Regions from separate parts of the Dasania marina DSM 21967 genome, predicted to be linked through region 1. Evidence: predicted binding sites of a transcription regulator. Region 1 holds the regulator's gene; each other region holds the start of a gene.

Region 1 (7,595 bases):
CTAAGCGTTAATGGCTATATCAAACAGCTCTTGGCTGGTTTTGGCGTTGCGCAGTTGCTGGCAAAATTCGGCGGTGCTGAATAATTTGGCCAGGGTAGCTAGCACCGCTAGGTGTTCATCCTGCGCTTCGTTAGGCACGATAAGTACAAACAAGATATCTACGGGCTCACCGTCTATCGCGTCAAAGTCTACCGGCTGTTCTAGTTTAATCAACGCGCCGGTAATGCTACTGCAGTTGTCTATGCGGCAGTGGGGTATGGCTATGCCGTGGCCTAGGCCGGTGCTGCCCAGCTGCTCGCGGGCAGTGATCTTGTCGCATAAGTCCTCACTGTCTAGCGAAACTATATCCTGACATATAAATTGGCATGTAGTTTCTAGAACGCGTTTTTTGCTGCGCCCTTCGGCACCACAGAGGGTGCGCTCAAGGGTAAGAATGGAGGATAAAGACATAGAATTTCGCGATTACTGTGTGAGCGTGCTTGGGGTTAATGGGCTAATAACTTTTGACTTTTTCTTTATGTTTAATCAGTTGGCGGTCAAGTTTGTCGGTGAGCGTGTCTATCGCAGCATACATATCTTCAGACTCTGAGACAGCGAATAAATCGGCGCCAGCAACATGGACGTTAGCTTCTGCTTTTTGGCTGAGTTTTTCAACGGTTAAAGTGACATTGGTGTTAGTTATTTGATCAAAATGGCGTTCTAGGCGGGAAAATTTGCTGCTGACGTAATCTCTAAGGGCTGTAGTAACTTCGACATGGTGACCGCTAACATTAATTTGCATGGCTGGCTCCTTCTGACAGGGTTAAAAAGTAGTGCTGCACGGCGTGCGGACTCTTTAATTGAATAGGGAGGAAGTGGCTCCCGTCTCTTTCAGCTTAGCGTAATTTTGGCAGCCTGTTTAGTTCGCCTGCTAAGAATCTCGTCGCTGTGTCGGTAGTTTTTTAAGTGTTTGATTATTCAGCTTAAACCAGCCGCTTGCGCTCATTAGAGGGCGGTATATTAAGCGACTCGCGGTATTTGGCTATGGTGCGGCGGGCCACTTTGATGCCCTGTTCGCCCAGTAAGGCGGTAATTTTACTGTCACTGAGTGGTTTTTTGGTGTTTTCGGCGGCTATGAGTTTTTTGATCAGTGCCCGTATCGCGGTGGAGGAGCATTCGCCGCCGGAGTCGGTGCTGACATGGCTGGAGAAAAAATACTTGAGCTCAAAAATACCTCTGGGCGTATGCATGTATTTTTGGGTGGTGACCCGCGAGATAGTGGATTCGTGCATTTCTACCGCCTCGGCGATGTCGTGCAGTACTAAAGGCTTCATGGCCTCGTCACCGTAATCCAAAAAGCCGCGCTGGTGCTCGACGATGCGGGTGGCCACTTTCATCAGGGTTTCGTTGCGACTTTGTAGGCTTTTTAAAAACCAGCGCGCCTCTTGCAAGTTGTCGCGCAAATAGTTGTTGTCGCTGCTATTGTCGGCGCGCTTAACCATGGAGGCATAGGTGCTGTTAATACTGAGTTTGGGGGCGGTATCGGGGTTGAGCTCGACGGTCCAGCGGCCTTTGATCTTTTTAACAAAAACATCGGGTACTATATATTCGGTTTGGCTGCTGGTAATGGTTTCGCCGGGGTTGGGGCTAAGGCTTTGGATAAGCACTAGTGCGGCTTGCAGCTGTGTTTCTTTGAGTTTGCTACGGCGCATCAATTGGGCGTAATCACGGTTGCCCAATAAGGCCAGGTGGCGAGTAGTGACAAGTTTGGCTTCTTTTAGCCAAGGGGTGTCGGGAGACAGCTGGTTGAGCTGTATCATCAAACACTCTTGTAAGTCAGCTGCAGCCACCCCCGGCGGGTCAAATTGCTGTACCCGGTGTAGTACTGCCACCACTTCGTCCAGCTCTAGTTCGGGGTATTCTTCGCTAAAACCGGAGAGTATATCTTCGGGGGTTTGGGTGAGCCGGCCATTGTTGTCTACGGCATCAACTATAGCCATGGCGACGGCTCGGTCCAAGTCGGAGAGTCGGGTCAGGTTGAGCTGCCAGTAGAGGTGATCTTGTAATGATTCTTCGGCGCTGTTGTTGGCGTCAAAGTTATAGTCGTTATCGCCGCTGGCTGATGAGCCGTTACTGCTGGGGCTGTTATTGGTGTAAACGTCATCCCAGTTGGTGTCTACCGGTAGGTCGTCGGGGATGTTGTTTTCAGCCCAGTCACTATCGGCATCGGCGGCGGTGCTGTCGGCTTCTTTGCTGGTGGGTTTTTCGTTGGGTTGGCTGAGGTCTACCAGCTCGGCTTGCTTATCGCCTTCTTTGGCTGGGCTGTCGGCTTCGCTTTCTTCGTTCACCTCTAGCATGGGATTGCTTTCTAAGGCTTGTTGTATCTCTTGCTGTAAATCTAGGGTGGAAAGCTGTAATAGTTTGATCGCTTGCTGCAACTGCGGCGTCATGGTCAGCTGCTGGCCAATTTTAAGTTGTAGCGATTGTTTCATAGTGACTAATTATTACTTTTCCGCACAAGGAAGTCGCGCCAGGTGGGTGGTTTTACCCTTGGTGCAGGCTATTAATGCCAGTGATTAATGAGGACAACTTAAGGCCTAGTGTAGTTTATGCAGGTTCTTATAGGCAATAAGAAAGCAATATTTATACCGCTTTTTTTATGGCTATGCACCACAGTAGTTTAAAAGCTGCACAGCTTATAAAACAAACTGGTGGCCCAGATAAATATCCCGCACTTTGCGGTTATTGAGCACGGTTTCGGGTGAACCTTCGGAGATGATGTGACCATCGCCGACGATATAGGCTTTTTCGCAGATGCTAAGGGTTTCTCGCACATTGTGGTCGGTGATTAGCACCCCTATATTAAGGTTTTTTAAATGCTTAATAATGTTTTTAATATCGCCCACCGAAATGGGGTCTACGCCAGCAAAGGGCTCATCCAATAAAATAAATGCCGGTTCAGTCGCTAGCGCGCGGGCGATTTCTACCCGGCGGCGTTCGCCCCCCGATAAGGCCATGCCCAAGCTGTCGCGTATATGGGTAATGTGCAGCTCTTGCAGTAACTCTTGCTGTTTAGCTTTGCGTTGTCGGCGGCTTAAGTCTGCGCGGGTTTCCAGTATGGCCATAATGTTGTCGGCCACGCTGAGCTTGCGAAAGATAGACGCTTCTTGGGGTAGGTAGCCTATGCCTTGTCTAGCGCGGCCGCCCATGGAGAGGCCGGTGAGGTCTTTATCGTCCAGGGTGATGCGGCCGCGGTCTGCGGTGACTATGCCCACTATCATGTAAAAGCAGGTGGTTTTACCGGCACCGTTAGGCCCTAATAAACCGACGATTTGGCCGCTTTCTACGGACAGTGAAACATCTTTAACCACTTCCCGGCCTTTGTAGGCCTTGGCTAGGTTACTGGCTAACAGCGTCGGCATGGCTATCCTTTAGGTCGGTTTTGGGGTTGGTATGATCGTCGGTTGGTGCGCTGGCCTTGTCATTGCCTGTTGTGTTGGGCTGTACCGTAGGGGTAGGTGTTGGGGTAGCTGCAGAAATAGCTGCAGGGGTGGGCGCGTCTACGGCGGTAGCTGACACATCGTCGCTTACGGGGGCTGGTACGGATACGGGCTCTGGTTCAGGGGCTGGCTTAGGTTCTGATTCAGACTCTGATTCAGGTTTTGGTGCTGGGCTTGGATTGGCTATAGGTGCAGACATGCCATTGGTCTCCGCGCTATCGATTTTGCGCTTGGGCTCTAGCACCATATTAACCCGGCCGGTGCTGCTGGCGGCTTCGCTGCCCTCTTGGCTGCCAGCTGCTTTCACTTGCGCGGTGTTGGTGTTGTAGTCTATGCGTTGGCCGCTAAGGCTGGAGGCTCCTTGGGTTAGTGTGGCCTGGTTTAAAAAGACGATGGTGTCGTTGCTGAGTTGGTACTCTATGGTTTCCGCCTGCGCTTCTACGGGCGGCTTTTCAGCTTCGTTTTGCTGGCTAAAAAAGGCCAGCTTACCTATGGCGACGATACGGGTGACCGAGCGATCCTCGCTAAACACGGTAACAGTGTCGCCTTTAATATGCAGGCTGCCCTGTACCATCACTACGCTGCCGTTATAGAGGGTCGTTTCTTTGCCGTCGACGATGCGCTGTTCGGCAGAGTCTGATTGTATGGTGATGGGCTGGGCACGGTCTTCTGGCAGGGTCCAGCCTGAGTTGCTAAATAGGGTGCTAATGAGGCTGAGCGCCGCGGCGCTGAGTGGTATGTGTAGCTTACGGCGCTGCATGATAGTGGCCTGTTACGTTTTTTTTCAATAGAGTGTGCTCTTGGGTTAAGTCCGTTCTAATACCGGTGGCGGTAGTCGTGCCCTGTGGGCTAGTAATAGTGACGGCTAGATTATTCTCGGCGATTTGTTTTTTGGGATAGATATTTAGTGCGCTGGTGCTGAGCTGGTAGCGCTGGTCGTTGCTCAATACAATAACATTATTTTTTAATGCTACCTGCTGGCCCTGTTTCGTTACTATGCCTGAGTCTGCAGTGATCTGCCATGTCAGTTGCTGGTCGGTGTAAAAGTGCATCACCGGTAGTTGCAATATGCTGCGTTTGCCCTTGGCGTAGTTGTTAAGGCTTTCGGCTGTCAGGGTATGCGCTAATTGGCCTTCGGCATTAAAGCGTTGGCTGTGTATGTCGCGCATAAAAATTTCAGGTTCTTTGGGTGTGGCCTTTTTGCTAAAGCTGGGGGTGGAGCCGGATTCGGTATACAACCACAAAAACATTAGCAGTAAAGCCAGAGCGATACTGGTAATGACGAAGTGTTTTTGTTTGCGACGCAGTAAAGTCATAGTGTGTGGGCTAAGCCACTCCCGCCTTTAGTAAGTCGTGTAAATGTACCGCGCCGACGGGGTGTTTATGGCTATCAACTACAGCCATGGAGTTGATTTTGTACTCGTCCATTAAGCCCAGCACTTCAGCGGCTAACATGCCGGGGCTGGCGGTTCTTGAGTTGACTGTCATCACCTCGTCGATGCGGGTGCTGTGTATGTCTATGCTGTGATCCAGGGCGCGGCGCAAATCGCCATCGGTAAATAGGCCGATTAAGATATTCTGGGCATCCACCACGGTGGTCATGCCCAAGCCTTTGCGGCTGACTTCCAGTAGGGCATCGCTAAGCAGAGTGCCGCTTTGCACTTTCGGTATTTGCTCGCCGCTGTGCATAACATCTTCCACTTTTAATAATAGCTGTCGGCCCAGTGCGCCGCCGGGGTGTGAAAAAGCAAAGTCTTCAGCGGTAAAGCCGCGTGCTTCTAATAGGGCTATGGCTAGGGCGTCACCCATTACCAGTGAGGCGGTGGTGCTGGAGGTGGGTGCTAGGTTAAGCGGGCAGGCTTCTTGCTCTACGCTTACGTCTAAATTGGCATCGGCGGTTTGCGATAAGATGGAGTCCGGGTTGCCGGTGATGGTGATTAGCGGTATCCCCAAGCGTTTTAACAGCGGTAATAAGGTGACGACTTCAGCGGTGGTGCCGGAGTTGGATAGTGCTATCACCACATCTTGCGCGGTAATCATGCCCATGTCGCCGTGGCTGGCTTCACCGGGATGGACAAACATGGCCGGGGTGCCAGTGCTAGCTAGGGTGGCGGCGATTTTAGTGCCTATATGTCCAGACTTACCCATGCCAGTGACGACGACGCGGCCCTGGCATTGCAGCATGAGTTCGCAGGCCTGATCAAAGTGCTGATCTATACGGTCTACTAAGCTGGCCACGGCATCGCGCTCTATCTTAATCGTGCGCAGTGCGGAATCTTTAAAAGAGATAGTCGTCATGGTGTGGCTTATCCGTTAATAGGGAATAGCAGATAGTAATAGGCTGCGTACGCAATTAATAGCGCCGCGCCAGCTAACCTACCTAAGTATTGAGTCGGTAATAGGGCGGTAGCATTGCTAGCCTGTAGTTTGTTGCGCGCTCGTTTGGCCCAGATATAGTGGCCATAGAGTATGGTTGCTAATAATAGCGTGATGCCAGCCATGCTCATATAGTCGCGAGTAAATACCTCGGCGCTTAAAGCGGTGGGGCTAATCAGTGCTGGCATAGCCATTACGGCAAGCAGGTTAAATAGATTGGAGCCTACGATATTGCCCAGCGCTATGTCGTGGTGGCCTTTTAGCGCGCTGGCGACAGTGGCGGCCAACTCGGGCAAACTGGTGCCCACCGCGACTACGGTTAAGCCTATAATTAGCTCGCTAACCCCTAGCTCTATAGCGACTATTTTTGCCCCCCATACCAATAGTTGTGAGCTGGCAATGAGCAGGGCAAAGCCCACCACAAACAGCAGCCAGGCTTTAGCTGTGCTCATGGTGGGTATGTGTTCAATATCGGCCTCATGTTCGGCATCGGGCTGGTGTGATTTACTGGTGACCAAAATATAAAAAATAACCGCCAGCGTAACTAGTAAAATAACGCCGTCCGACCAACTTAAATAGCCATCGTATAAGCAGTAGCTGGCGCCTATAGTGGCAATTAATAGCAGCGGCATTTCGCGTTTTAAAATAGTTAGGGCGATGGGGATGGGGGCAACTAGCGCGGTAATTCCCAACACCATACCTATGTTAGCTAGGTTGGAACCTAATGCATTACCCACTGCCAAATCACCTGCCCCCTTTAAGGCGGCGCTAATAGAGACGATAATTTCAGGGGCTGAGGTGCCAATGGCGACAATGGTTAACCCTATCATGATGGGAGCCATACCCAGATTTTTGGCGATGGCGGCGGCACCTGCAACAAATTGGTCGGCGCTCCAAATTAAGCCTGCAAATCCGATAATGATAGCAATACTGGCTTCTAGCATGGTGTTCCTATGGGTAGTGAATGGGGTGAGTGGGTTTGTTTAGGGCGGCCATTATATAGGGGTTTTTACTAAAGGTAATCGCCACTGTGGTAATTTTGGTATTTAAAAGAAAAGTTATTGTAGTGTATTTGTGGCAACAGAATGCTTTTACCGCGCTGCTTTTTTCGTTACATTGGCAGCCATTCATTATCAGGAGAAAATCATGAGGGTTTTACAACGCGTGTCAGTGGCTATTACGTCACTGTTATTGATGGTGAGTGTGGCTGCGGCGGCACCCTTAAGCGCTCATCAAACCGTAGAGCAAACCACTGACAAAGTGCTGAGCTTAATCGATGATGCCAACGGTTATTTTGAAAGTGATCCTCAGCGTTTTTATAGGGAAATAGAAAGCATATTAGATGCTGTGGTCGACTTCGATAGTTTTTCCCGTGGTGTTATGGGTCCCTATGCCACTAGAGAATATTACAAACAGCTAGGTTCGAATAAGGCCAAGGATGCTTTTAAAGGCCAAGTTCGGCGTTTTGCCGGAGTGTTCAAGCAGGGCTTGGTGCAAACCTACGCTAAGGGCTTGTTGGCCTTTGGTGGTACCCGCACTGAAGTCGTCCCCCCCGCAGCAGATGACGGCAATGATGGTAGCACTACTGTTTTGCAAAAAATCTACGGCTCGGCGGAGAAACCCTACGAGGTGCATTACAAAATGCGTCAAGACAGAGATGGTTCTTGGAAAATACGCAACGTAACTATAGAAGCGGTTAATTTGGGTTTGGTGTATCAGGGCCAATTTATCTCTGCCGCC
Region 2 (7,595 bases), on a different contig from region 1:
GCGATTACAAACAAACCTTAAACCTACCCAAAACAAAGTTTGCCATGAAGGCTAACTTGGCTCAGCGTGAGCCGCAAATGTTAAAAGCTTGGCAAGAGAAAAATCTCTACCAAAAAATTCGCGAGGCGCGGGCGGGTAAGCCGCAATTTATTTTGCATGACGGCCCTCCGTACGCGAACGGCAATATACACATAGGCCACGCGGTTAATAAAATCCTTAAAGATATTATTGTTAAGTCTAAAACCCTTAGCGGTTTTGATGCCCCCTATGTGCCAGGTTGGGATTGTCACGGCCTGCCTATAGAGCTAAACGTAGAGAAAAAAGTCGGCAAGGCTGGGGTTAAGGTTGATGCTTCAGTATTTCGCAAAAAATGCCGTGAGTACGCGCAAAAACAAGTCGAAGGGCAAAAGAAAGACTTTATACGCCTAGGTGTTTTTGGCGAATGGGATAACCCCTACCTCACCATGAACTTTACTAACGAGGCCGATATTATTCGCGCCTTGGGAAAAATCGCCAACAACGGCCATTTGCAAAAAGGCTTTAAGCCCGTGCACTGGTGCATGGACTGTGGCTCGGCGCTGGCCGAAGCGGAAGTGGAGTATAAAGATAAGCAGTCACCGGCTATCGATGTCGCCTATGAAGTGGTGGATAAAGCTGCGCTGTTAAACGCCTGTGGTGTACAGGGTGATGTCAACGGTAGTGTGGCGGTGGCTATTTGGACCACCACGCCTTGGACCTTGCCTGCCTCGTTAGCGGTTAGCCTGCATGCCGAATTAGATTATGTGTTAGTAGCCTTTGAGTTGGACGGCACACCGCGTGCGGTATTAATGGCTGACGCCTTACATGAAGCAGTGATGCAGCGTTATGGCGTAGACAGCTTTGAAGTGCTGGGCAGCTGTAAAGGTCAGGCCTTAGAAAAGCAGTTAGTACAACATCCTTTTTACGATAAGCAATTACCTTTATTGCTAGGCGAACACGTGACTACTGATGCCGGTACCGGTGCGGTACATACTGCCCCCGGCCACGGTGTAGACGATTTTAATGTCTGCCAACACTACGGCATAGCCGTATACAACCCGGTAGGTTCTAACGGTGTGTACTTACCGGAAACGGAATTGTTTGCTGGCCAGCATGTGTTTAAAGCTAACGACAAGGTGATAGAGCTGTTGCGCGACAATAATGTATTGCTGCACTACGTAGCTATTGAACACAGCTACCCACATTGCTGGCGTCATAAATCCCCCATAATTTTTCGCGCCACACCGCAGTGGTTTATTAACATGCAGCAAAACGGTTTGTTGAAGCAGGCGTTATCTGAAGTTGAAAATGTCGAGTGGATACCCGGCTGGGGTAAGGCGCGCATACAATCTATGCTGAATGGCCGTCCGGATTGGTGTGTGTCACGTCAGCGTACTTGGGGCGTGCCTATCACCTTGTTTATACACAAAGAAACCGCCGAGTTACATCCCGATTCGCAACGCCTAGTAGAAGAAGTGGCGCTGCGAGTGGAAGAGAAGGGTATAGATGCGTGGTTTGATTTAGAGCCGGAAGAATTACTCGGTGCTGACGCCGCCAACTACGAAAAAGTTACCGATACTTTAGATGTGTGGTTTGATTCAGGCGTAACCCACTCCAGCGTGTGCGATAGACGAGAATACTTAAATAATCCTGCCGATTTATATTTGGAAGGTTCGGATCAGCATAGAGGCTGGTTTCAATCGTCTTTATTAACCTCAGTGGCCATGAACGGTGTTGCGCCTTATAAGGCGGTATTAACTCACGGTTTTACCGTGGATGCCGAAGGCCGCAAAATGTCTAAATCGGTGGGCAATGTGGTAGCGCCACAAACGGTAATGAATAGCCTAGGTGCCGATATATTACGCTTGTGGGTGGCGGCGGCAGATTACCGCAATGAGATGACGGTCAGTGATGAGATTTTTAATCGCACCGCCGACTCGTATAGACGTATGCGTAACACCGCACGCTTTTTGCTTTCTAACCTAGACAGCTTTGAGCCTACCCAGCACAAAGTTGATGTCGACCAGTTGTTGGTATTGGACCGCTGGGTGATAGATGCTGCCGCATGTCTGCAAGACGAAATTGTGGAAGCCTACGACAGCTATCAATTTCATGTGGTGTATCAAAAATTACATAACTTCTGTGTTAATGAGTTGGGTGGCTTTTATCTGGACGTGATTAAAGATCGCCAGTACACCACCCAATCCGACAGCTTGGCGCGACGCTCGGCGCAAACCGCCATGCATTATATTATTGAAGCCTTCACCCGTTGGATAGCGCCTATCTTAAGCTTTACCGCTGATGAATTATGGGCGCATATACCCGGCGAGCGCGAAGAGTTTGTGTTTATTAGCGAGTGGGCCGCGTTACCTAAGATGGCCGACAGCGCCGAGATGGGCCGCACATACTGGCGCGATATTATGGCGGTAAAAAATGCCGTTAATAAACAGCTGGAAGCCGCCCGCAAAGAAGGCATAGTCGGTGCATCACTAGCCGCTGATATTACCCTTTACTGCGACGGCAGCCTGGCCGAAAAACTTAGTGCCTTGGGTGATGAGCTGCGCTTTGTGTTGATGACGTCGACTACCACCATCAAACCTCTGGAGGCATCTAACAATGCCACTAGCACTGAGCTAGAAGGTTTGGATGTGGCGGTAAGCGCCAGTGCTTACGAGAAGTGTGATCGCTGCTGGCATCACAGTGACGATGTGGGTAGCTCAGAACCCCACCCTTTGTTGTGTGGCCGCTGTGAGTCTAACGTAGACGGCGAGGGCGAAAAGCGTTTATACGCTTAAGACTACCATGAGTCATACCCTACGTTTTACCTGTTATATGTTGCTGGCGCTGGTACTGGTATCAGTGGACCAGTGGACTAAAACACTGGCCGACAGCCAACTGCAATATGGTAATCCCATAGCAATATTGCCGGTGTTTAATTTAATGCTGCAATATAATCAGGGTGCAGCCTTTAGTTTTTTAAGTGATGCCGGCGGCTGGCAGCGCTGGTTTTTTACCGCCATCTCAGCGGTGGTGAGTGTTGCTTTGGTGGTGTGGATTTATAAATTAAAGCCACAAGAAAAAATGCTGGCCGTGGCGTTGACGTTTATTTTAGGCGGCGCCATAGGTAATTTATGGGACAGAGTGATGTTAGGCCACGTGATTGATTTTATTTCAGTGCACTGGCAAAGCAGTTACTTTCCCGCATTTAATATCGCCGATTCTGCCATCACTATAGGTGCGATATTAATGATTTTAGATATGATTGTTAATCCTGAGCACCATAAAGGCAGTAAGGGTTAAGTTTTACTGACTACGAAGCACCCAATTTCTCCTTGGGAGTCGCCGAGCAACGGAGATATTTAACGGTACGCAGTAGCGAGCACTGTTTGAGCATTTTTTGATTAAATATCAAAAAATGTGAGTTGCGCAGCGGCCGTTAAATATTGAGTAGCGCAGGGCAGCCACAAGGTGGCCGACGTACTAGGAGTGTGCTTTCTTTTGGTTCGGTTTTCTTTGCACAAGCAAAGAAAATGAACTCGCTCAGGAGAGCGAAACAAAAGGCTGGCTTGGGTAACTAATAATTTTCAAACCTATGTTTGAATGGCATGAAAGAAAGAATAGAAGAGCGATATGACTACATTGATAGGCCCAGAAACCAGCGTCACCCTGCACTTTGAACTCAAGTTCGAAAATGGTGACATTATCGACAGCAACTTTGAAAAATCACCGGCCACTTTTGTGATCGGTGATGGCAGCCTGCTGCCCGGTTTTGAAAAAAAACTATTCGGCCTAAGCTCGGCAGAAAAAGCGACCTTCACAGTGCTACCTGAAGATGCTTTTGGCCAGCCCAACCCCAACAATATACAGAGCTTCAAGCGCGATACCTTTGCTGAAGATATGGATTTGCAAGAAGGCTTGATCATTTCCTTTGCCGATGCCAGCCAGTCGGAATTACCCGGCGTGATTAAATCTGTAGATGATGAGGTGGTTATTGTCGACTTTAACCACCCTTTGGCGGGCGAGTACATTATCTTTGACGTAGAAATTATTGCGGTAGCAGCCGCCTGAGAATAGCTATGAGTACCTCCAGCGCGATACAGATTAAATTAGCCAACCCGCGCGGTTTTTGTGCCGGTGTTGATAGAGCCATAGAAATCGTCAACCGCGCATTGTCGATTTTCGGTGCGCCTATTTATGTGCGTCATGAAGTGGTGCACAACAAATTTGTGGTGGATGATTTACGTAATCGCGGGGCGATTTTTGTCGATGAGCTACACGAGGTCCCCGATGACAGCATAGTGATATTCAGTGCCCACGGCGTGTCACTAAAAGTGCAGGAAGAAGCCCGGCAGCGTGGCCTGCGAGTATTTGATGCCACTTGCCCCTTAGTGACCAAGGTGCATATGGAAGTGGCTAAATTTTCTCGCGATGGCCACGAGTGCATATTGATCGGCCACAAAGGCCACCCCGAGGTAGAAGGCACCATGGGCCAGTATGATCACGCCAAAGGCGGCGATATATACCTAGTGGAAGATGTAGAGCAGGTGCAGCAATTAGCTGTGCATAATGCGGACGCACTCTCCTATGTGACTCAAACCACCCTCTCTATGGACGACACCGCCCAGGTTATCGACGCCCTGCGAGCGAAATTTCCCAAAATCGCCGGCCCCCGTAAAAACGATATATGCTACGCCACCCAAAACCGCCAAGATGCGGTGAAGCAGCTGGCTGCTGAATGTGACCTTATGCTGGTAGTGGGCTCGCCTAATAGCTCCAACTCCAACCGCCTGCGAGAGCTGGCCCAGCGCATGGGTACTGAGTCCTATCTTATCGACACCGCCGACGATATAGAGTCCAGTTGGCTACATAATAAAAAAACCATAGGCATTACTGCCGGCGCCTCAGCCCCTGATGTGCTGATTAAGCAGGTTATAGAGCATCTTTGTGAAATGGGAGCTGAGAGCCCCATAGAAATGGAGGGTGTAGAGGAGAATATTACCTTTTCGCTGCCTAAAGAGTTAAGGCTCTACCCTGTCGAATAAATTTGCACTTAATGTTTTTTTTTAATCTTTTTTATTAAATATATTATATATTTCAGTTGGTTATCGTTCTTGGCTTATATTTTGCAAGTTTTTAATGAGGATCAATCACACTATGGAAATAAAATGAAAAAATTAATATTAGGTAAAATTTCAATAGCATTGTCTGCTTTGCTAGCGAGTAATGCTGTGTTGGCTGTCACCACAGCTCCGCCAGTCTCTGTTTCTGAGCCAGGTACATTTGCTTTGTTGGCAGCGGCTATTACCGTTATGGCCATTGTTCATAAAAAGCGTAAGTAATATACTTTTATTGTTGTTCCTTGCATGATTTGAACAAGTGATAATGTTCAGATCATGTGAGGCATTCCCCCTCCATTTGCCGCGGATGATGAGAGTTATTAAGCCAAAATTATTCATCTATTACGCTCCTGATTAAATACTTAATTCCCAGCTTTCCTGAATGTTGTACGATGGACTGGCTCCATGCGACAACCCGTTATCTGCCCTATGAGCAAGCAATTTAGCCCAAGCCTCGCTATTGCAAATGGCTTTACCCTATATTCCTTATAGTTGAGCCATTCTTCGGTATGCGGATATTTTCATATTCAGCTCTTTGATTCAATTCATTGTTAATGATATGCGCCATGCTTAGCCCTGTAATCGTTAGGTGCTGGCAATTGATATTGCCAAAAGCCGTTTAATGGCGATTATATTTGTTGTTAATTAATGTAGTGCTTAGCCGTTATCCCGTATGTATCGAGCATGATGTGAGGTGTTTGGGTAAGTGTCCTTCATCTCTAATTATCCCCGTTTGTCCGGACGACATTGTGTTATAAAAGTATTTAATTATTATCTAGCATGTTGAAGTTGAGAGTGTCTATGAACAAAATTAATCGAAAAGCATCAGGGTTTACGCTGATTGAGCTGATGATAACAATCTCTATTGTGGCTATTTTGGTGGCGATAGCGGTACCGTCTATGCAGAATACGCTTGAGAAAAATAGCGTTTCGACGTCATTGAGCGAGTTTTCGTCGTCTTTGCGTTTGGCTAGGGCTGAGGCAATAAAACGTAGTCGATTTGTGGTGGTGTGCCCGAGTTCCGATCAGGCTACATGTACGGGTACATGGGCAGAGGGTTGGTTGGTTTTTGAAGATGTCAGTGGCAATAATGCCTTAGATGTCGGCACTGATGACATTATTCGTGTTCATACGGCGCTTAGCTCTGATAACACTTTGTTGTGGAGCACTAAAGGATCCCTTGCATGGAGTAATGGTGTGGCGTCTAGCGTTCAATATAATAGCCGAGGTTTGATTACTAGTGCTGAAGGTACATTCAAGATATGTAGCCGAAGTGGCAGGGCTGAGTATGCGCGAGCGCTGGTGTTAACGCTGATTGGTAGCCTTAGGTATGGTATAGACGGCGATAATAATAATATTTATGAAGATGAATCAGGAGGCGATTTATCGTGTTAGTAATAAGGTGGGCATTATGAGAAAGGCTAATTTAGGCGTTGGCTTAATTGAAGTCATGGTATCGGTGTTGGTGTTGTCCGTGGGGCTGCTGGGGTTGCTGGGCCTACAATCGTCAGTGATGCGCTTCAATCAAGGGGCGCTTTATCAAACCCGGGCCACCATTTTAGCCCAAGATATTATGGATAGAATGAGGTCGAACCGTAGTAAGGCTAGCCTTTATATTAGCGATCTTGGCAGTGCCGCGCCTTCGTATACTAACTGCGCTACTTCAACGGCGAATTGCACCCTGTCTGACTTGGCTTTATACGATTTAGCAACCTGGAAAAATGATGTGGCAAGAGTCTTGCCCGATGGTAAAGGGCAGGTGGTGATTGCTCTAGGCACGCCTGATGTCGTTGTAGTTACCTTACAGTACGATGCCAGCCACAGCGAGGGCGCCACTAAGTTTTCGCAAGACAACCCTATTCCGCCCAAACAACACAGTTTCAGGACGGTTTTATGATGAGTGTAAGCGCTGCAACGGCTAAGGGTTTTAGCCTCGTTGAATTACTGGTGGCTATGGCATTAAGTTCGGTGCTATTGGGCGGTATTATCCAGGTTTTTATAGGGAGTAAGCAGGCTTACTCCTTTAATGAAGAGCTAGGTTGGATTCAAGAAAATAGCCGTTTTGCTGTTGAGTTTATGAGCCGCGATTTACGTATGGCGGGGTACTGGGGCTGTAATAAAGATATTCCGGTGGTGGATACTCTTAACCCAATAGGGGGCACGGGGTGGCAGGGGGCTTTTGGTAATGGCCTAGGCGGCTTTAATGGCGATGACACCGGCAATGCGGCGTTTACTACCAGTGAGTTTCCGCAACCGACACCGCCAGTGGTAGCGTCGGGTACCGTGCCTAGAAGTGATGTACTAACGTTATCGCGCTTAGATAGTAGCCAGTCTTTTAGTGTTACGGCCCATAATCCTGCTTCAGCTGTCATGACAATCGGTAGCCACCCTTTCAACGATGGGGATATATTAGTTGTGTCTGACTGCGGGCATTCAGCCATCTTTCAACATGCGGGTAGT
Region 3 (7,595 bases), on a different contig from region 1:
CTTCGACGACAAAGTCGCCGCCGTATTCCCCGATATGATACAGCGCTCGGTGCCCGGCTATAGCACTATTATCGCCATGACAGGGGTGATGGCCGAACGCTACGCCCAAGCCGGCAGCTACTGCTACGACCTAGGCTGCTCACTAGGCGCCTCCACCCTAGCCATGGCCAAGCAAATTGAAGGGCGCAATTGCAACATCATAGGGGTGGATAATTCTGCCGCCATGCTAGAGCGCTGCAAAGGCAATATCGCCGACAGCGGCACCCGTACGCCCGTGCAATTACTGTGTGACGACCTCAATAACGTCGACATCAAAAATGCCTCAGTCGTGGTGCTTAACTTTACTCTGCAATTTATCGCCATAGAGCAACGCGCCGCTTTACTAACGCGTATCGCCGAGGGTATGAACGAAGGCGGTATTTTAATACTGTCGGAAAAAATCTTATTTGAAGATGAGCACCTGCAAGCACTCAACACCGATTTACACCACAGCTTTAAACGCGCCAATGGCTATAGCGATTTAGAAATCAGCCAAAAGCGCGCCGCTATAGAAAAAGTGCTGCTGCCCGAAACCCTAAACACACATCAGCAACGCTTAAAAAACGCCGGTTTTAAATCCATAGACGTGTGGTTTCAATGTTTTAACTTTGCCTCTTTGGTCGCCATAAAATAATGACGGATTTACTTAAACACTATCAACCCTTTTTACAGCAACTAGCCGACACCGACCTAGCCGACTGGCTAGACAGCCTGCCCCAGCAAATCAGCCAGGGCCTAGATGAAAAACGCTACGGCGACCTACCGCGCTGGAAACAAGTATTAGCCCAGCTGCCCGAATGGCAGGCGGACTCTATCGATTTAAACCAAGCCGCCATTTCAGTATTGGGCAATACCAACACCGAACAACAAGCCGACTTTACCGAGCTACTCAAAGGCCTGCACCCTTGGCGCAAGGGTCCCTTTCATTTATTTGGCGTCGATATAGACACCGAGTGGCGCTCGGATTGGAAGTGGGATCGTTTAGCAAAACACATCAGCCCACTGCAAGGCCGCAAGGTGTTAGACATAGGCTGCGGCAGCGGCTACCACTGCTGGCGCATGCGCGGTGCCGGTGCCGAACTGGTAATCGGCATAGATCCCACCCCGCTATTTATTATGCAATTCTTGTTATTGCAGCATTACATACAAGATCACGCCGTTGCCGTGCTGCCCATGGGCATAGAGCACTTGCCTACCAAGCTACAGTTTTTTGATACCGTGTTTTCTATGGGGGTTTTATACCACCGCCGCTCGCCCTTCGATCACTTAATGGAGCTGCGCGACTGCCTGCGCCCCGGGGGTGAGCTAGTGCTAGAAACCCTAGTTATCGATGGCGACGAAGGCCATGTATTAGTACCCGAAGACCGCTACGCCCGCATGGGCAATGTGTGGTTTTTGCCTAGCTCGGCTACATTAATGCAGTGGCTTAAAAAAGTCGGCTTTGTCGATATTGTGTTAATTGATGAAACCGTCACCTCTATAGCCGAGCAACGCCGCACCGACTGGATGACCTTTTATTCGTTGGAACAATTTTTAGACCCCAACGACCACAGCAAAACCCTAGAAGGCTACCCCGCCCCCAAGCGCGCCATCATCAGCGCCAAAACCGCGCAAAAAAACAGCGAGAGTTAAGGGAGAGCAGAGCATGAAACAGGATATAGTCAGCCCAGCCGATATTAATGCCCTGGTCACCGCCTTTTATCAAAAGGTATTACCCGACCCCATTATAGGGTTTATCTTTACCGACATAGCCGGCATAGACTTACAGCAACACCTGCCCAAGATCGCCGGCTTTTGGCATAAAATACTGCTACCGCAGTCAGCCGAAGGGCAAAGCTATAACGGCCGCACCTTTGAGATACACCAGCAGCTACACCGCCTCTGCGCCTTAAACGAGCACCACTTTCAGCGCTGGGTAATGCTATTTACCCGCAGCGTTGATGAGCTATACAGCGGCCCTATGGCCGAGCTGGCCAAACAGCGCGCCGCCGCCATTGCCGAATCTATGCATAAAGGCTTACACAACCAAGCCGCCACTCAACATATGCTGCAGCGGGAACATAGCGGTGTGCAGTTCTTTGAACCCGATCAAATTCTCTAAACATTTAATCCTATAGTATTCACTGGATGCTGCTATCGCTAAGTATATGTACTTAACAGTGCTCGGTAATTACCGATTTCGTCTTTGCTTAACAGCCACTATTATCAACACCATGGAACACAAGCTGTTGCTATCCTCAACAGCCCTACCCAGCTAGTCGTTGTTTACTAGCACTCATCTAGGTCTCACACTTTTTTAGCGCCCTTCGGGGTGCTTTTTTATGCCTGCCGCTTTTTACTTTATCTTTTTACTTTAGTACTGACTTTAAATTTAATCAGCAGCTGCTATCATGCCGCCCCAACAACCCTAGCTGCCGAGTAGAACCATGCCCAAGCCTATCACCACTCAAATCACCACCATGCAAACCATGGCCAAGTCGGGTAACAAAATCTCGGAAATATTGAGCTATTTGGCCCAGCAAGAAGGTATAGAGGAGCAACTCGTACTGATGGAACGCTGCCGCGACGCCTTTAACTGCAGCTTAGGTAACGTAACAGCTATAGGGGCATGGTGGCATGACAACAGCTGCGAATTAGATAATGACGCCCTCGATGCCTATATCGGTTATGTGCTAACTGATTACCTAGCGGGTAACAGCAGCAGCTGATTGCATAGCAACACCTCACAACAAATGCTAATTGCCGGCAACCCGCAATAAGCATTAGTCGGGCGACATTTACTGCAGCAAAAGCCTAGCAGTAAGTAAGCACCATGCCGATATAAGCCCAGCTAAACCCGCCGCCGCCCATGCTATAGTAGCCCGCCATTTTGACGACACAATTATGAACAAGGTAAGAAACAGTTCTTTGCGCGCCTACCGGCACGAAGCCAGCAAATTACTTACCCTCAGCGCACCTATTTTAATAGGCCAGCTTGCCATTACCGGCATGGGCGCAACCGACACGATTATGGCCGGTAATTATAGTGCTACCGACCTAGCCGCCATTGCCATAGGGCAAAGTTTTTGGCTGCCCACACTGTTGTTTTTAGTCGGATTTTTTACCGCCACCACCAGCCTAATCGCCCACGCCTTTGGCGCCAATAATACATCCACCATCAAAGCCCTGTTCGGCCAATCACTGCTGTGGGCAGCCATACTGTCACCGCTGGGGATAGTGTTGCTCAATAATGCCTCGCCGCTAATAGCACTACTTAAACTAGAGCCCGAATTAAGCCAAATCTGCGCCGATTATTTAACGGCGCTGTCCTATGGCTTACCCGGCGGCGCGGCTTTTTTAGTGATGCGCAGCCTCAGCGAAGGCATGGGTAAAACCCGCCCGGTGATGCTGATACAGCTGATCACCTTTGCCACCAACATCCCCCTAAACTACATGTTTATTTATGGCCGCTGGGGCGCACCCGAACTAGGTGGCGTAGGCTGCGGCTACGCCAGCGCCATCGCCCTATGGCTGCAATGCCTGCTGGGGCTGCTGCTCATCAACAAGCTCTCTATATTTCGCTCACTACAACTGTTTAGCGACAGAATCAGCCTGCAAGCCGCCGTTTTCAAACGCATATGCGCCTTGGGCGTACCTATAGCCTTTACCTTTTTAGCCGAGGTTATACTATTTTCTATTATTGCCTTAATTATCGCCCCGCTGGGCACCGTGGTGATTGCCGGCCACCAAATTGCCCTTAGCGTGTCGGCGCTAACATTTATGATTCCCTTAAGCGTAGGTATAGCGACTACCATTAGCGCCGGCCAGCAACTGGGCGCCCAGCGGCAAGCGCAAGCTAACTTGGTATGCCGTACAGGATTGGGGCTAATTTTAATCACATCATCAACAATGATGCTGATCATTCTATGGTTGAAAGCCGATGTGGCTGGGCTATATAGCAACAATGACAGCGTGATAGGCATAGCCAGTTCGCTGCTTGTTTTTGCGGCGATTTATCAAATACCCGATGCGGTACAAATCTGCATGGCCAGCGCGCTGCGCGCCTACCAAGACACCCGCATACCTTTATTGGTTGTGCTCTTTGCCTATTGGGCGATTAGTGTGCCTTTAGGCTGGGCGCTAAGTTTTGGTAAATTCGGGCTGACACCCTTAGGGGCAAAAGGCATGTGGATAGGCTTGGTGTGCGGCCTAAGCCTGGCCGCATTAATGCTGGGCTGGCGTTATATAATTATTAGCCGCCGGGCTATGACTGCCCATCAAAGCTAAACACCCGACTAGCCAACACCCACGCCCAAGGGCCTGCTTGCACCTGCGCCAGCTCGGGTGCTGGGCAGGCAAACTGCCATTGCAACGCACCACAATAACGGCAGGGCGGTAAGTCTATGGCGGGTATTTTAAAAAAGTGGCGGGACAAATCAACACTGTCGTAATACACATCATTAAGCGCCGCATTAAACAAATACTGCCCTTGGCAAGCACCGCAGGCCTCTACCGACAACTCATCTTCACCGCAAAGATTACCGCCACGCTGCGTAATTAACTCCGTGTTAAATGCTATCGCTGTCACTATCCCTCCCCTCGCAAAATGGCTAGCCATAAAGCGTTAATCCATAAAATACTAGACCATAAAAAAAGGCCCCTGCAAGGAGCCTTTTAAGCAAACTAGCTGCTAAGCAATAAGCTTAACGCTGTTTGCGACGTGATGCTACTAAGCCAACTAAACCCAAGCCTAAAAGCGCTATAGAACCGGGTTCAGGAACAGTAGTAGGGGCGCCACGACTCCAAAGTTTCATATTGGATAGACCGCCACCGCCACCAGTTAACTTGTCATAGGAGAATGTGCCACTGGTTGCACCAGTTTCAATAGTCCATGCAAAGTGATCTGGGCTGCCGCCGCCGTTACCGACGTGTATGGAGATAATCGCTTCGCCAAATAGGCTCCAAAAAGAAGCATCAATAGCCCAAGTCCCGGTAACATGCTGACCCCAAGAGTCGGCATTAGTAGTCAAAAAACCACTAGTACCATTACTACCATCGTTACTGCCTTGCTGAGTCCACGTAGGACCAAACAATGCATTAATGGTAGATCCATTACCATTGGTATTACCTTCACCCGTTAAACATGAAGTGGCTGAGTCCAATTCAGCCCAGCGCTGTGTACTACCGCAACCGATGTTCGCCGACCACGACGCATTGGCAGCAACTAGTAAGAACACGCTTACAACAGTTGTAAATATGCTTTTCATTTCTAAAATCATCCTGGTTTTATTTAAATCATCCAATCAAACACTCGGCTTACATCAACATCATTGTCCATAAACCGATCGGTGCTATTAAATGCAAAATCCAAGCCATTAAATTTAAGTCGTTAAGAAACAATAATTTATAAGAACTAATCGACTATCAAACCTACAATCATGTAAATTATACCGACATCGTATGTAACCACTGACGCAGCAACGCCTTTACCCCCAGCGACTGCGCATTAATCAAGCGCAAAAGTATAGCTGGCCCAACTAGCCCGCTGCCCACACCCGCCACTGTCGAGTAAGTTTACATTATAAAAAATTGCAAAATGATTTCCCTAACAAATACATAACGTTAAAGTTTATGGCCTGTTTGTTGCTGCAATACACGCTGTCGAAAGACTGCAGTATTTATCCTCTTATACAAGGCGGAAACATACAATGAATAAGCTACTAGGCGGCGTTATTTCTACGGTAATAATGTCAACTTCTTTATCAGCCTCTGCTGGCGTCATCAACAACTGGGAAGGCACCGGTGTAGACTTTTTCTCCAGCTGGATAGGCGATACCTTAAGAATTGAAATCGATGCTGGCAATATAACCGCTGGCTCTGGTTGGGATGGTGCTGTCAGAATAGACTCCATAGCAATTAATGATTTTGGCGTGGCCTTTGCCAATGCTAGCGATATCACCCTCGACGGCCCAGGGGCATCCTTTGACGGCATAACTGATGGCTGGGGACTCAATGCTAACGGCTGCCAGGCGCTCACCGGTGGTGTTAACCACCCCTGTTTTAGCGGCAGCGAACTGTTAACCAACAATATGTTCTTTGATTTCACCTTTGCCAATGCTGTTAGCAACTATACCGATAACCCCCATTTAAAAGTGCGCTTTATCGATGCTAATGGTAACAAAAAAGGCAGCCTGCTATCTCAAGACTTGCCCTCAAGAACCGTTGTGCCTGAGCCCTCATCTATAGCGCTGCTATTTTTAGGCCTTGCCGGCTTACTGGCTTCACGCCGCCAGCAACATTAAAGGGCTATCCCGCCCCTAAGCTACACTCCCCAACCGCAGGGCAACCCTGCGGTTGGGCTGCATAATCTATATACACCGATAACCCCTTTCCATTGATCCACATCAACACAGCAAAAACACCACCCCGCTACACTTTCTGCATCATTCACCACACTTAAAATAGCCTTGCATTATGAGCGACCAGGCCCACCTAACCATTGTTTCAGACAAAAATGCTGGCACCCATGCCCAGGTTTTGTCCAGTAAATACGATGTGGCCGGGCCACGCTATACCTCTTACCCAACTGCACCGCATTTTAGTGTCGACTTTGGCTGTAATGAATATCGGCAAGAGCTAATCAAACAAAGAGGCAGCTCTATAGCACCGCTTTCGCTCTATGTGCACATCCCTTTTTGTAAAAACATTTGCTACTACTGCGCCTGTAATAAAATCGTTACTCGTGACAGCACGGTAAGCCGGCGCTATTTAAACTATCTCAATAAAGAGATAGCCATGCAGGCCGAACTGGCCGGACAAGCGCGGCCGGTTACCCAGCTGCATTTTGGTGGCGGCACCCCCACCTTTTTAAACGATGCGGAACTGACTGAGCTTATGCACCACCTAGGCCAGCACTTTAAGCTTAGCGACAGCCCCGACCGTGAATACAGCATAGAAATAGACCCACGCACGGTAAATAAAGATAGGCTCGCGCTATTAAAAGGCTTGGGGTTTAATCGCCTAAGCTTTGGCGTGCAAGATTTTGACCCCGAGGTACAAACAGCTATCAACCGCTGCCAATCCTTTAATATGCTGCTATCGCTAACCAATGCTGCCCGGCTGTATCAATTTAAATCGGTGAGCTACGACCTCATTTATGGCCTACCCAAGCAAAACCTGCAATCGCTCACTAACACCCTAGAGCAGGTACTGGAACTGGCCCCCGACCGCATTACTTTTTACAATTACGCCCACCTACCTGCCCGTTTTAGCAGCCAGCGCGCCATAGACCGCCACACCTTACCCAGCACAGGGCAGCGCCTAGAGATGCTGGCCTTGATTGCCGATGTACTCACCACGGCCGGCTACGTTTATATAGGCATGGACCATTTTGTTAAACCCAATGACGAACTGGCCATCGCCCAACAAGAAGGCCGTTTGCAACGCAACTTCCAAGGCTATTCCACCTGCCTAGCCCCCGACCTAATTGGCTTAGGCGTATCATCCATCAGCTCACTACGCCACAGCTACGCCCAAAACGAAAAAGACCTAGAGCGTTACTACGAACAACTGGATAA
Region 4 (7,595 bases), on a different contig from region 1:
ACTTCCACACTGGACAAGCGCCCTGATGAAAAACCATCTTGGCCGACACTGGTAACGGAAAATTCACTACCGAATTGGGTAGAGCTACCCACACTAATGGTAAAGTTTGCAGGTGTAGTCGCCCCGTTATTATTGCCGTTACCATCTACAGGATTCCAAGCGTTAACACTGGCAGGCGTTAACGGCGAAGCCAAGCTACCATCAGCATTGAAATTTAACGAAATAGGCGTATCACTGGCAGTAGGCGTAATGACATTTTGATCGTCAATTTTTACATACATCTGCCATTGATTAACGGCCGGTGCTGGATCTTTAACAAAATAGTTGGTTTGCACATGGGGGTTGCCCAGGCTGTCGTACACTGTCAAAGAAGTAGAAGTATTGTAACTATCGGGGTCGGTATAATCGAAAGGACTTACCGCCGGAGCAGTCGCTCTAGAGTCCAAATTAAACTCTATATCTACTGCACTGGTTGAAGCTGGAGCGATGTTTTGCGTTTGTATTTGCAAGTCGCCGGTCACACCCGTTGAGATAGCGCCTGATGAATTAATTTGATAACCCTGCAAACGTGCGCCGTTATTAGCAACGACATAACCATCTTTATCCAAACCAAAATAACCTGCACGGCTATAGGTGGTTGCGCCAGCATCGCTGAGCACAAACATACCGGTACCATCAATGGCCAAATCCAAACTATTGTCGGTAAATGAAATATTACCTTGGTCAAATTGCTGCGCTATATCGGTTACTAATACACCGCTACCTGCGGAAGAACCACCGCCAATTAAACTGCCGGCGTAAACATCTCCAAATTCTGCACGCGACCCTTTAAAACCTGCTGTACTCGCGTTGGCAATATTATTACCCGTTACCGATAAATCTTGATTAGCAGCCCGCAAGCCACTTAATGCGGTATTAAACGACATAATTCACTCCTCTACCTTATTAGGTAATGCTGTTATCTATTGCCTATAAAATTTCTGAAACGCTGGACAAGGACATAGGCCCTATGCCGGCGATATTTAATGTTAGGGTGCCATTGCCACCTACAGTGACACTATCGACATTAGCGCTTAAATCGGTGGCTAATTGCTGCGGACCCTCAGTAGTGCTGGCTATGGCCTCAAAGCGATACTTACCGGCAGGCAAGGTAGTGCCATCATTATTTTTGCCATCCCACACAAAAGTCACATCACCACCTTCATGCGGGCCTAACAATTCCCTACCTACCAATTGATTGGCCGAGTTGTATATATTCATACTCAAATCAGCGGTGCTATAGGGTAAGTTGATAGTACCGGCTATGTAACTACCGCTTGCCAAATACGCATTTTCAGCTGGCACTTTTACACTGCGCCCCACTAATGAAGATGCTTGTAGCGCCTGGCTAGATTGAAAACCCTGATTCATGTCGGTGACGGTATTATTTAATTTATCTAAACCTTCTACCGAACTAAATTGCGCTAACTGCGCCACAAACTCACTGTTAGTTTGTGGGTCTAGCGGGTTTTGATTATTCATCTGCGTAATCATTAATTTTAAGAAAGCATCCTGACCCAACTCGTTACTTTTGGTACGGCCCTGTGCTTGCTGCTTATCCTGTATAGACAAGTCCGCTAATAAACCGGTTGAAATTACACTGTCAGTCATTGCCTTGCTTCCTAAATCCTACGATTACTCATGTTGCGCTCGCTATCACTAAAGGCTTATTGCCCTAAGCTTAATAATCCACGCATCATGGTTTTTGCTGAGTTCATCATTTCCACATTCATTTGAAATGAACGCGATGAAGAAATCATATCAGCCATTTCTTCCACCACATTAACGTTGGGGTAGTACACATAACCCTCTTTATCCGCCTTGGGATGCTGGGGTTCGTAACGCTTTTGTAATGGAGCATCGCTTTCGACGATGCCATCTACTTTAACGCCTACACTAGCTTCATCTTGGATGGAGCTCATAAAACCATCACCCTGCATCTCCGATTGATGTACCGCCGAAAAAACCGGGTGCCTAGCTCGGTAGACTTCACCAATACTGCTGCTGGCAGCCTGGGCATTGGCCAGGTTACTCGCCGTGGTATTTAACCGTAGGCTTTGTGCCGCCATACCTGAGCCGGCTATGTCAAAAATACTGCTGATTGACATTATATTTCTCCTTTAATGGCCTTACTTAGACCTTTAAATTTGCCGTTTAAAAACTGAAAACTGGCCTGAAAATCCATAGTGTTTTTAGCGAAGCGACTCATTTCTGATTGTTCGTCTACGGTATTTCCATCCAGCGAGGGCTGTAAAGGCACACGGTATTTTAAATCCAGCGCCGTAACACCCTGACCTTGCGCAACACCAAAATGCTTGCTGTTAGTCGCCTTCATGCTGGCAGCGTTACCCGTCATAGCTAGCTGGCTTTTCAATGCGCTCTTAAAATCTATATCGCGAGCTTTATAATTAGGCGTATCAACATTGGTCAAATTACTAGCCAGCACTTCGGCACGTTTAGTGCGTAGCCCTAATGCGGCCTCGTGTACCCCTAATGCATTTGAAAAACTAATCGCCATTACATTTTACCCGTCACAATTACCTGTTATCACCCCGCTGGGCTAACAAGCAAAGTATTAACACTTGTTGCTTATGGATATAGTAATAGCAAAGCCTGTGCCAGCTTTGCTATTGCAGCAAAAACAGCGGGTTGGGGGCAGATATAGAAAAGGTGGCGGCAAACAATTGCTGGCCAGAGCGGCAAGCGGCAAGGCAAAGGCGGCAAGGTTTACAACTACCCCGCCTCGTAGATAACAAAAAAGCCCAGCACCATAGGGCTGAGCTTTTTAATGTTCGGAGCATTATTCAGTCCGTTTTCAGGTGGCTATACAGGGCGCTGTTTAGGCAAATGACCAGCACACCCTTCAAATAGCTTTATAAATAATACCCGGATGGCAATGTACCATTTCATAGAATTCGCTTAAATCCGTCATGCCCTCTGAGGCTCCCAGCACTAAATAGCCACCTGGCTTTAAGCTAGCGTGTATGCGCCGTAAGATGTCTTTTTTTAACTCTTGTGAAAAGTAAATCAACACATTGCGGCAAAACACAGCATCAAACTTACCTAAACTAATAAAGCCATCCATTAAGTTTAAGAGCTGAAACCTAACCCGCTCACGGCACACCGCCTTTAATCGCCAACAGTCATTTTCTGTAGACTCAAAAAACTGCCTCAGACGCCGCTCGGATAAGCCGCGCCCCAGTGACAGACCATCATACTCTGCTGCCCGGCAGGCCTCTAACATAGACTTGGATAGGTCTGTAGCCACAATATTTAACGGGGGTAATTTGGCCCGGTAAGCCGCTCGATACTCATCGTATATCATACTGAGCGAGTAAGGCTCTTGCCCCGAGGAGCAGGCTGCCGACCAAATTCGTAAACTGCTACCGCCATTGGCAATCGCTGCGGGCAAAATCGTGTTTTTAAACACGTCAAAAGGGTGGGTGTCACGAAACCAGAGGGTTTCGTTAGTGGTCATGGCATCTATCACCTCTTCTTTTAAGGGGCGATTATTCACAAGGCTAATCTTTTCTATTAACTCACTAAGGCTGGCAATCTGATTAGACGCCATAATCTTGCTTAATCGGCTGGCCACTAAATATTGCTTATTGTCACCCAATAATATGCCGCAGGCACTTTCTAAAAACGCGCGAAAGTTTTGGTAATCTTTCGACGACACTTGCGCACTGGCATGAGAAGGCAAACCATAGCTCTGTTGGCTCATAGATACTGCTAACCTTTTTATTACGGGAATGCCGTTAAGCATACAGAATTTTCCACCTTGCTCCGATAAAATATATCGTTGCGAACAAAGTTTACTGCCTGCTAAGCCTACTCCCCTGCATTAACGGCCTTAATTCTATCGGTAACCATGGTTGCTAATTGATCAGGGTTAAACTTGGCTAAAAAATTATCAGCCCCTACCTTTTTCACCATAGCCTGATTAAAAACACCACTGAGCGAGGTGTGCAGCACCACATGTAACTTAGCCAAACGGGCATCGGCTCGCACCTCTGAGGTGAGGGTATAGCCATCCATTTCCGGCATCTCTATATCTGAAATCATCACCATATATTTCTTAGAGACATCGATGCCCTCGTCAGCCAATGCCAACAGATGCTCATAGGCCTGGCGGCCATCATTCAGCACCGTTGTTTCTACGCCTATACTCTCTACACAGCGTTTAATTTGCTTACGGGCTATAGCCGAGTCATCGACAATTAATACGTGCTTGCTCGCAGCCTCCACGCCGATATCGTCATCGACTACCCCTGCGGAAATTTCTTCCACCATGGGCGAAACTTCAGACAGAATTTTTTCTACGTCTATGATTTCCACTAAACGACCATCGATATTGGTGACCGCCGTTAAATAATGCTCGCGCCCCGAGGCCTTGGGTGGTGGATGTATATCACCCCAGTTCATATTGATAATGCGCTCTACCCCGCGCACGAGAAAGCCCTGCGTCGCCGTATTATATTCAGTAATAATAACAAAGCAGCTCTCTATGTCGTCTAATTCGCCTTGGCCGGTAGCCAAACTCAAATCCATAATCGGGATAGTGCCTCCACGTATATGGGAGACGCCTCTCACCACCGGATTGCGCTGGGGGATCTTGGTCAGCTTAGGACACTGCAACACCTCTTTAACCTTAAACACATTAATACCGTATACCTGCGCACCATCTAGGCGAAACAACAGTAGCTCTAGGCGGTTTTGCCCGACTAGCTGGGTACGCTGATTGACTGTATCGAGTACACCTGCCATATTTTTCTCCAATAACGATTACGTTAGTCTCATCAAACCAACCGGCTTGGCCCGGTGCTAGTGAGAACATAGCACTCTAGCACCATTACCCCGCTCACGGCCATTAACGGCATACTACTTGCAGTATTTCTTGAACGAGCTATTGAGCGTCATTTTTTCGACTTCAATATGTCATCGGCAGCAAAGCAGCAATATTTAGCGCACTAACAGATAAAGCATAGGCTAAGTTAATGAAAGCACGTAGTATTTTAATAGCGATAAGCACCCTAATCTCGCTCAGCCCCGCGGTAGTGCAGGCCGATACCAGCGCGGCTGACATTAGCAGCAGCATAAAACTCTTTATGGATGACTACCGCAGTGAGCTACAGCAACGCTACCCCAATGCCAGCCGTATCAGCCATCAAATTAACGCCTTAGATTCACGCCTAAGCATGGCCGACTGCGCCCAAGCACTGGCAGTAGAGCGCCATGATAATAACACCGTAGGCCGCGTCAACCTCAAGGTTAGCTGCTCGCAGCCAGGACGCTGGTCATTGTATGTGCCTATTGAGATACAACTCTTTCACCCCGTCGTGGTCGCCGCAGGACCCATCAATAAAGACACCCAGTTCAGCCCTCAGCACCTAGACCTACGCGAAGTCGATTTAGGCGGCATACGGGGCAGTTATTATTTTCGTAAAAGTGATGTGGTGGGGATGGAAGCCAGCCGTGCACTTAAGCCTGGCGTAGTCATCTCCAGCAGCTATTTACAGGCCTCTTTGATGGTAGAAAGAGGCGACGCCGTGGTGCTCAGCGCCGAATCTGGCAGCTTAACCGTTAAGGCCCCCGCCATCGCCCTCAGCGATGGCCGCCAAGGGCAGCAAATACAGGTGCAAAACAGACAATCAAAACGCGTCATCGACGCCCGTGTCACCGGGCCTGGAGCCGTGCAGGCCAGTTTATAAACACCCTGCAGAAACCCGTAATAAAAAAGGTAAATATGTTAAAGTTCGCGGCATTACTGCCGATAAATACCATGAACGTTTTATATTTGCCTTAATTTGCCAATTAGGATTAGAGAAATGGTTAGAGATATCAGTGGCTTAGGAAGCCCAAACCGCAACGAGCTGCGTACTGATCGCAAGGACGAGAACGGCGCCAAAGCCGAGCAAAGCAAAAGCGCTGCGGTCGATAGCAATGCTAAAGCTCCCGTTAGCGGCGACCAAGTTAACTTAAGCAGCCAAGCGCAAACCCTTAAAAGCTTAGAGGGCAAGCTTGCAGACTTGCCTGAAGTGAACGAGGAACGCGTGGCCAGCATCAAAGCCGCCATAGAAAGCGGCGAATACCGTATAGACAACAACAAAATCGCTGAAAAATTACTCAGTTCAGATGCGCTCTTCGGCAAATAGCGCGCACTGAACCGCTCTTTGAGCACCCGCTCGCCTAGCGAGCAAAAGGCAAATATAAAACATTCAAAAGGTTTAATCCTATGGCAACTTCACCGCAGTTGTGGTCAGAGCTTCTAGCCACCTTCCACAAAGACCTACCCCTCACTACCCAGCTACATAAGCTGCTATTACAAGAGCGTAGCGCTCTAGAAAACCGCGACTACGACAATATTAAAACTCTGCTAGCTGACAAAAATAGCTTGGTCAAAAACCTTAAGCAGCATGCCCACACTCGCATGCACGCCCTACAGGCAGCAGGCCTAGCGGATGAAACCGCCACCCTCAATGCTGCCGAACAAGAGTCACCGATAGTAGCCAAGGCGTGGCGACAACTGGCCCAGCAATGGGATGAGTGCCAGCATTTAAATGCCGTTAACGAGCGCATACTGCAACGCACCCGCCTAGTGGTTAATCAAACGCTGGACTTATTACGCGGCGCCAACCAACAAAATCGCTTATATGACCCCAAGGGTATGGCCAATAACAACAGCTCTGGCCGCAGTATCACCAGTGCTTAAAAGCTGGCAGCTCTCGTAATAGTGGCAAATCTTCGGGCCTATCTATATCGGCCAAGGGGGCTAAACAGTGATAACGACTGTCTACCCCCTTTAAAGCACTACAGCTTTGCGCCAGCACCTGATCACTACCCCAGCTAATGCCGCTAAACAGCTGCGGCCACAGGCGTTTAAACCCCAACAGCACATAGCCACCATCCTCGGCAGGGCCAAACACCACATCGACTCCCTGCTGCAATCGCTGCAGAGCCTGCGCTATATAGGCAGCGTCAATAAAAGGGCAATCGGCTCCCAACAACAGCACCGCCTCGGCATCTACCAAGGCATGGACGGCAGCTCCGGCCATACGTTGACCCAAGTCACCCTTACCCTGTTCGACTATCTCCAAGCAATAGCGCTGCCGCAAACCCTGCCAGCATTCATGCTCACCGCTATAGCACAACTGCACCGGTGCCAACCGCGCCTGTTGTAGGGTTGTTAAGCAATGTCCCAGTAATTCTTTATGTAATTGTGCCGATTGCGCAGGGCTAAGCTGCGGCTGCATGCGGGTTTTCACCTGCCCCGCCACCGGTGCTTTCGCAAATACCAGAATTTTACAACGCGGATAGACGAACTCACCCATAGTAAAGCCGGTGTAATAACCGTGGGCTGAACTTTAAAAAATAGCCCAAGCGCAGCAACCACATTAACGCTATGGTTTTGATCACCCCCCGCTGTAACCAGCGACGGCTAGAGGTGAGCACCGGCTGAGGCACAATACTAGGGCGAGCACGGCGACGCAGCTGCTTACACAGCGCCACGTCTTCCATTAACGAAATAGCGGGATACCCACCCAGCTCAATAAATA

The links. Region 1 encodes sigma-54, which starts transcription at its own class of promoters, with help from an activator protein. Its sites were predicted from a motif close to TGGCACANNNNTTGCNNT; they were not measured.
Region 2: the regulator sigma-54 is predicted to act here: its motif matches at 5,131-5,148, upstream of B067_RS21885 (PEP-CTERM sorting domain-containing protein).
Region 3: the regulator sigma-54 is predicted to act here: its motif matches at 5,651-5,668, upstream of B067_RS0116625 (PEP-CTERM sorting domain-containing protein).
Region 4: the regulator sigma-54 is predicted to act here: its motif matches at 2,643-2,660, upstream of flgB (flagellar basal body rod protein FlgB).

What each region holds. Positions count from the first base shown of each region.
Region 1 is NZ_KB891579.1:31,052-38,646, forward strand. Features, by position in the region: gene B067_RS0108990 (PTS sugar transporter subunit IIA) at 1-450, opposite strand; gene hpf (ribosome hibernation-promoting factor, HPF/YfiA family) at 494-781, opposite strand; gene B067_RS0109000 (RNA polymerase factor sigma-54) at 963-2,471, opposite strand; gene lptB (LPS export ABC transporter ATP-binding protein) at 2,676-3,401, opposite strand; gene lptA (lipopolysaccharide transport periplasmic protein LptA) at 3,379-4,239, opposite strand; gene lptC (LPS export ABC transporter periplasmic protein LptC) at 4,226-4,795, opposite strand; gene B067_RS0109020 (KpsF/GutQ family sugar-phosphate isomerase) at 4,806-5,777, opposite strand; gene B067_RS0109025 (calcium/sodium antiporter) at 5,786-6,799, opposite strand; gene B067_RS20010 (MlaC/ttg2D family ABC transporter substrate-binding protein) at 7,002-7,595, shown strand, end outside.
Region 2 is NZ_KB891588.1:48,317-55,911, reverse strand. Features, by position in the region: gene ileS (isoleucine--tRNA ligase) at 1-2,813, shown strand, start outside; gene lspA (signal peptidase II) at 2,821-3,318, shown strand; gene fkpB (FKBP-type peptidyl-prolyl cis-trans isomerase) at 3,649-4,086, shown strand; gene ispH (4-hydroxy-3-methylbut-2-enyl diphosphate reductase) at 4,095-5,060, shown strand; gene B067_RS21885 (PEP-CTERM sorting domain-containing protein) at 5,184-5,357, shown strand; gene B067_RS22185 (GspH/FimT family pseudopilin) at 5,937-6,530, shown strand; gene pilV (type IV pilus modification protein PilV) at 6,547-7,032, shown strand; gene B067_RS0116360 (PilW family protein) at 7,029-7,595, shown strand, end outside.
Region 3 is NZ_KB891588.1:93,354-100,948, forward strand. Features, by position in the region: gene cmoA (carboxy-S-adenosyl-L-methionine synthase CmoA) at 1-673, shown strand, start outside; gene cmoB (tRNA 5-methoxyuridine(34)/uridine 5-oxyacetic acid(34) synthase CmoB) at 673-1,671, shown strand; gene B067_RS20750 (group III truncated hemoglobin) at 1,685-2,140, shown strand; gene B067_RS0116605 (hypothetical protein) at 2,466-2,747, shown strand; gene B067_RS20755 (MATE family efflux transporter) at 2,923-4,305, shown strand; gene B067_RS0116615 (hypothetical protein) at 4,283-4,606, opposite strand; gene B067_RS0116620 (PEP-CTERM sorting domain-containing protein) at 4,722-5,285, opposite strand; gene B067_RS0116625 (PEP-CTERM sorting domain-containing protein) at 5,727-6,320, shown strand; gene hemN (oxygen-independent coproporphyrinogen III oxidase) at 6,493-7,595, shown strand, end outside.
Region 4 is NZ_KB891592.1:92,718-100,312, reverse strand. Features, by position in the region: gene flgE (flagellar hook protein FlgE) at 1-926, opposite strand, end outside; gene B067_RS0119175 (flagellar hook assembly protein FlgD) at 970-1,650, opposite strand; gene flgC (flagellar basal body rod protein FlgC) at 1,707-2,147, opposite strand; gene flgB (flagellar basal body rod protein FlgB) at 2,147-2,557, opposite strand; gene B067_RS0119155 (CheR family methyltransferase) at 2,903-3,763, opposite strand; gene B067_RS0119150 (chemotaxis protein CheV) at 3,871-4,806, opposite strand; gene flgA (flagellar basal body P-ring formation chaperone FlgA) at 5,037-5,750, shown strand; gene flgM (flagellar biosynthesis anti-sigma factor FlgM) at 5,868-6,194, shown strand; gene B067_RS0119135 (flagella synthesis protein FlgN) at 6,275-6,751, shown strand; gene B067_RS21045 (TIGR04282 family arsenosugar biosynthesis glycosyltransferase) at 6,738-7,370, opposite strand; gene B067_RS0119125 (TIGR04283 family arsenosugar biosynthesis glycosyltransferase) at 7,363-7,595, opposite strand, start outside.